Azospirillum brasilense: one gene and its partner. Each later gene encodes a partner of the first gene's protein in a complex. Links are inferred from orthologs where the notes say so. Each region holds a gene or a part of one and is shown in the gene's direction. Other genes may lie near its edges.

The links.
Region 2: the proteins of AMK58_RS06405 (region 1) and pabB are in contact, whole or in part, in a solved structure (PDB 8RP0), measured with the Escherichia coli proteins. The link is inferred for Azospirillum brasilense from one-to-one orthologs.

What each region holds. Positions count from the first base shown.
Region 1 is NZ_CP012914.1:1,393,865-1,396,877, reverse strand. What follows is about bases 55-2,844. They hold AMK58_RS06405 (anthranilate synthase component II), read left to right. Parts: upstream 55-1,049; coding sequence 1,050-1,640; downstream 1,641-2,844. Other genes in these bases: trpC (indole-3-glycerol phosphate synthase TrpC), read left to right, coding at 2,707-2,844; trpD (anthranilate phosphoribosyltransferase), read left to right, coding at 1,637-2,710; AMK58_RS06410 (STY0301 family protein), read left to right, coding at 428-880; AMK58_RS06415 (divergent polysaccharide deacetylase family protein), read right to left, coding at 55-308. In the rest of the region: more of AMK58_RS06415, read right to left, coding at 1-54; more of trpC, read left to right, coding at 2,845-3,013. UniProt on the Escherichia coli protein: Part of a heterodimeric complex that catalyzes the two-step biosynthesis of 4-amino-4-deoxychorismate (ADC), a precursor of p-aminobenzoate (PABA) and tetrahydrofolate.
Region 2 is NZ_CP012916.1:705,890-709,006, reverse strand. The notes cover bases 4-2,897. They hold pabB (aminodeoxychorismate synthase component I), read left to right. Parts: upstream 4-716; coding sequence 717-2,078; downstream 2,079-2,897. Other genes in these bases: AMK58_RS24445 (aminotransferase class IV), read left to right, coding at 2,075-2,897; AMK58_RS24455 (SDR family oxidoreductase), read left to right, coding at 4-687. Outside these bases: more of AMK58_RS24455, read left to right, coding at 1-3; more of AMK58_RS24445, read left to right, coding at 2,898-2,899; AMK58_RS24440 (DsrE family protein), read right to left, coding at 2,909-3,117. UniProt on the Escherichia coli protein: Part of a heterodimeric complex that catalyzes the two-step biosynthesis of 4-amino-4-deoxychorismate (ADC), a precursor of p-aminobenzoate (PABA) and tetrahydrofolate.

The sequences.
Region 1 (3,013 bases):
GCCGGTTCGGCCTCGCGAACCGGCGGAGGCGGAGGCGGGGGCGGCGCATCTGCGACCTTGGGCGGCGGCGTCTTGATCGGCGCGGCCGGGGCGATGACCGGCGCCTCCCGCTCCACGACGGTCTCCGTCTCCGGCGCGTCGCGCCCGATGATGAATCGCGCGCCGAGCGCCACCGCGAAGACCGCGATCACACCGGCCAGCGCCAGCAGGACCGGCGAGACGGCGCGCCCCGATGCGGCGGCGGGCGTTTTCGGCGATGGCTTCCGTGCCGCGGCTTTCTGGGGCTTGCGCGGCGTTTTCTTGGCCATGGGAAGGAATCTCGAACCCTGGTTTCCGGTTTGCGCGCAAGGTGGCACCCCCGCACCGTCCCTGCAACAGCGGAGCGGGGTGGAGGCGCCTGCCGGCTGGGACTATGCTGTGACCCGCCATGCTCCGCACCCTGATCCTCCTGACGCTCCTCATCACCGCCACCGCCGGCCCCGCCCTCGCGAACGAGGTCCGCTGCCCGGCCAGCCTGACCGTGCAGGCCCAGCCGGAGGCGCCCGGCGGCTGGTCGCCCTACCCGGCGAAGGACCAGCACGCCTTCGCCGGCGTCACCCTGGTGGAGGGCGACCGGGCGGCGCAGATGGCCGCCCCGGCCCCGGCGGCGCTGGAGCCGGACCGCAGCCTGCGGCGGGGCCGCTCGGAGATCCGGCAATGGGACTTCCCCGCCGCGCGGCGCGACAACGTCTTCCTGATCTGCCGCTACGCCGGAACGCAGGCCACGCTGGCCATCGACCTGCCGCGCACGGTGCGGCGCTGCCAGATCACCGAGGAGACCGACGCGCGCGGCATGGTGCTGGACAAGCCGGCGACGGCGCCGCAGTTCCTCTGCCGCTGATTCTCCGCCGAGTCGAGGTTCGGACGGGCTGGAAATCCACCGCTCCAGCCGCTAGGGTACCCGCCTTGGAACAAGGCCGGAACGCTATTCCGGGACGATCGGGCCGGGAACAATGGACCCGAGACCGACGGACCGGAAACGACAGGCCGGAAGGATGCCGGGGCGCCCCATGCTGCTGCTCATCGATAATTACGACAGCTTCACCTACAACCTCGTCCATTACCTGGGCGAACTGGGCGCCGAACTGGACGTCCGCCGCAACGACAGCCTGACGGTGGAGGAGGCCATGGCGCTCCGCCCCGAAGGGATCGTGCTGTCGCCCGGCCCCTGCGACCCGGACAAGGCGGGCATCTGCCTGCCGCTGATCGACGCCGCCGCCAAGGCCGGCGTTCCGCTGATGGGCGTGTGCCTGGGCCATCAGGCCATCGGGCAGGCCTTCGGCGGCACGGTGCTGCGCGCGCCGGTGCCGATGCACGGCAAGGTCGACCGCATGTTCCACCAGGGGCGCGGCGTCCTGAAGGACCTGCCCTCGCCCTTCCGGGCCACCCGCTACCACTCGCTGATCGTCGAGCGCGCCACCCTGCCCGCCTGCCTGGAGGTGACCGGCGAGACGGAGGACGGGCTGATCATGGCGCTGTCCCACCGCGAGCTGCCGATCCACGGCGTGCAGTTCCACCCGGAAAGCATCGAGAGCGAGCACGGGCACAAGATCCTGGAAAACTTCCTGAACACGACCCGCCGGCTGGAGACCGCCGCATGAGCACGCCGTCCGCGCCGCACGGCGACCTGACCGACATGAAGGCGATCCTCGCCAAGGTCGCCGCCGGCAACGCCCTGAACGAAGCGGAGGCCTCGCTGGCCTTCGACATCATCATGTCGGGCAACGCCACCCCGTCGCAGATGGGCGGCTTCCTGATGGCGCTGCGCGTGCGCGGCGAGACGGTGGACGAGATCACCGGGGCCGCCCGCGTCATGCGCGCCAAGGCGATCCCGGTGGAGGCGCCGGACGGCACCATCGACACCTGCGGCACCGGCGGCGACGGCTCGGGCACCTACAACATCTCCACCGCCGCGGCCGTGGTCATCGCGGCCTGCGGCGTGCCGGTGGCCAAGCACGGCAACCGCGCCATGTCGTCCAAGTCGGGCGCCGCCGACGTGCTGGGCGCGCTGGGCGTCAACCTGGACTGCGACCTGGGTCTGGTGCGCAAGGCCCTGTGGGACGCCCGCATCGGCTTCCTGATGGCGCCGCGCCACCATCTCGCCATGCGCAACGTCGGCCCGACCCGCGTGGAGCTGGGCACCCGCACCATCTTCAACCTGCTGGGGCCGCTGTCCAACCCGGCCAGCGCCAAGCGCCAACTTCTCGGCGTCTACGCCAAGCAGTGGGTGGAGCCGCTGGCCCATGTGCTGAAGCGGCTGGGGTCGGAGGCCGCCTGGATCGTCCATGGCTCCGACGGGCTGGACGAGATCACCACCACCGGCCCGACCACCGTTGCGCAGTTGAAGGACGGCGAGGTCACGGTGTTCGAGATCGAACCGGAGCAGGCCGGCATCTTCCGCGCCCGACCGGAGCTTCTGAAGGGCGGCGACGCCCATGTGAACGCCGAGGCCATCCGCGCGCTGTTCGACGGGGCGCAGGGCGCCTATCGCGACATCGTCCTGCTGAACGCCGCCGCCGCGCTGCATGTGGCGGGCAAGGCCGGCGACCTGAAGGAAGGCGTCGAGCGGGCCCGCCACGCCATCGACAGCGGCGCTGCCCGCGCCGTGCTCCAGCACCTCGTGTCCATCACCAATTCGTCCATCACCAACGAACCGGTTGCCGCGCCATGAGCGACGTCCTGACCCGCATCTGCGACGACAAGCGCGCGCTGGTCCAAGCCCGCAAATCCGCCCGCCCGCTGTCCGCTGTGGAGGACGATGCCCGCAGCGCCGACCCGGCGCGCGGCTTCATCCGCGCGCTGCGCCGCACGGTGGACGGGGGCCGCTACGGCCTGATCGCCGAGATCAAGAAGGCCAGCCCGTCCAAGGGCCTGATCCGCCCGGACTTCGACCCGCCGTCGCTGGCGCGCGCCTACCGCGGGGGCGGCGCCACCTGCCTGTCCGTACTGACCGACGAGCCCTATTTCCAGGGCT
Region 2 (3,117 bases), on another replicon or contig:
CGCGCCATGGCCGGGTCGGGCGCCCATGTGCTGCTGAACGGGCGTGACGCCGCGCGGCTGGAGCCGGTGGCCGAGGCCATCGCCGCGGCGGGCGGGCGGGCCTCGGTGCTGGCCTTCGACGTGGCCGACCGCGACGCGGTGCGGGACGCCTACGCGCGGATCGCGCGGGATCACGGGCGGCTGGACGTGCTGGTGCAGAATGTCGGGCAGCGCAACCGCAAGCCGCTGACCGACTTCGCCGACGAGGAAATCAGCGAGCTGCTCAACGTCGATCTGGCCGCCGGCCTGATCCTGGCGCGGGAGGCGGCGCGGCTGATGCTGCCCCAGGGCTTCGGGCGGCTGATCACGGTGACCTCCATCTCCGGGCAAATCGCCCGCGCCAACGATGCGGTCTACGCCGCCGCCAAGGCCGGGCTGGCCGGCATGGTGCGGGCGCTCGCCGCCGAGTATGGCGGAAAGGGCCTGACCAGCAACGCCATCGCGCCGGGCTTCTTCGCGACGGAGACCAACGCCGGCATCACCGGCAACCCGGCCCTGTCCGCCTATTTCGAGGGACGCACCCCGATCGGTCGCTGGGGCCGCCCGGAGGAGATCGCCGGGGCCGCGGTCTTCCTGGCCTCGCCCGCCGCCTCCTACGTCAATGGGCATGTGTTGGTGGTGGACGGCGGCGCCACCATTCTCATGTGAAGGCCGGTCTTACAGGAAGCTGTGCCGCCATGCTGGCGATCCCCTTGTCATGCGCCGATCCGGCGGAGGCCTTCCGCGCCCTGTCCGGACAGCCCTGGTCGATGCTGCTCGACAGCGCCGCCGCGCACCCGGCCCATGGCCGCTACAGCTACATCGCGGCGGAGCCCGTCCGCACCCTGGAGTCGCTGGACGGGCGGGCCTATCTCGACGGCCGGCCGGTGGACGGCGACCCCTTCGCCGTTCTGGCGGAGGAGCTGGCGCGCCACGCCCGGCCCGAAGGCCCGCCTGGACCGGCGCCCTTTTGCGGCGGGGCGGTCGGCTTCATCGGCTACGAGGCGGGGCTGCGGCTGGAGCGCATCCGCTCGCGCCACGCCAACCCCGGCGGCCAGCCGGAGATGGCCTTCGGCTTCTACGACGCGGTGGCCGCCTTCGACCATGCGGAGCGCCGCGCCTGGGTGATCGCCGCCCGCCCGGAGGCCGAGGCCCGCGCCCGCGCCCTGGCCGCCCGGCTGGAGGGCGGCGGAGCGTCCCCCCTCGGCCCCATCCCGGCCGCCCCCTGGCGGAGCGAGCTGGAGCGCGACGACTATCTGGCGCGGGTGGAGCGGGTGCTGGAGTACATCCGGGCCGGCGACATCTATCAGGCCAACTTCACGCAGCGCTTCCTGGCCGACCGGCCCGCCGGGCTGGACACCTACGCGCTGTACCGCCGGCTGCGCGCGATCAGTCCGGCGCCCTTCGCCGCCTATCTCGACTGCGGCCCGCGCCTGTGCATCGCCAGCGCCTCGCCGGAGCGCTTCATCCGCCTCAGCGCCACCGGGGAGGTGGAGACGCGCCCGATCAAGGGCACCCGCCCGCGCTACGCCGACCCCGCCGCGGACGCCGCCGCCGCCGCGGAGCTGGTGGCCAGCGTCAAGGACCGGGCGGAAAACCTGATGATCACCGACCTGCTGCGCAACGACCTCGGCCGGGTGTCGCGGGTTGGCAGCGTCCGGGTGCCGACGCTTTACGGGCTGGAGAGCTTCGCCAGCGTCCATCACCTCGTCTCGGTGGTCACGGCGCGGCTGCGGCCCGGCCTGGGGGCGGTCGACCTGCTGCGGGCGGCGCTGCCCGGCGGCTCGATCACCGGGGCGCCCAAGATCCGCGCCATGCAGATCATCGACGAGCTGGAGGTGGCGCGGCGCGGCGCCTACTGCGGCTCCGTCGCCTGGCTCGGCTTCGACGGCGCGATGGACAGCAGCATCGTCATCCGCACCCTGTCGATCACGCCGGATGCGGTGATCGCCCAGGCCGGCGGCGGCATCGTCGCCGATTCCGATCCGGCGGACGAGCATGAGGAGATGATGGTCAAGATCCGCGCCCAGCTCCGCGCGCTGGAGGAGGCCCTGGGATGAGCCCGGCCATGACCGTCGTCTGGCTGAACGGGCGCCTGCTGCCGGCGGCGGAGGCCCGCATCGATCCGGCGGACCGCGGTTTCACGCTGGGAGACGGGCTGTTCGAGACGATCAGGGTGTCCGGCGGCACCGCCCGCCATCTCGACCGGCACCTCGCCCGGCTGGCGGACAGCGCGGCGCTGCTCGGCCTGCCGCTTCCCTATGGCATTGCGGCGCTGGCCGCCGCCGCCGGGGGGCTGATCGCGGCGCAGGGCCGGGCGGAGGGCGTGCTGCGGATCACGCTGACGCGGGGGACCGGCGCGCGCGGCGTGCTGCCGCCGGCGGACGCCGCGCCGACTCTGTTGATGACCTTGGTCTCCGCGCCGCCGCCCGCCGGCCCGGTCGAGGCGGTCATCGCGCAATCCACCCGGCGCAACGAGCATTCGCCGCTGTCGCGGGTGAAGTCGCTGAACTACCTGGATTCCATCCTCGCCCGCCAGGAGGCGGCGGCGCGCGGCGCGGGGGAGGCCCTCCTGCTCAACGGCGCGGGCCGTCTGGCCGAGTCCAGCGTGGCGAATCTGTTCATCGTCCGGGAGGGGCGCCTGCTGACTCCGCCGGTCGCCGAGGGCGCTCTGCCGGGCATCCGCCGCGCGCTGATCCTGGAACGGGACGACGCCGGGGAGGCGCCGGTTTCCGTTGCCGATCTGCTGGGGGCCGAGGAAGCCTTCCTGACCAACAGTCTGGGCCTGCGCCCGCTGCTGCGCGTCGACGGGCAGGCCATCGGCGCCGGGACCGTGGGGATGGCGACGGCGGCCCTGTTGGAGGACGTCGCGGCGGAGTAGGGCGCCCAGTCACGGGCGGAGGTAGGACCAGCCCTCTTCCTGAAGCTGCATCAGCCGGACGACGCCGGAGGGAACCAGCTTGGCTTCCGGCACCATGGGAACCTCGCCCTGCTCCACGCGGATCATGCCGTTGCGGGTGTTCTCGCAGGCGGAATAGGTCAGGGTCGGCAGGCTGCCCTTCAGCGAGGTCAGCCGGTCCTTCACCGGCGAGCGGTCGG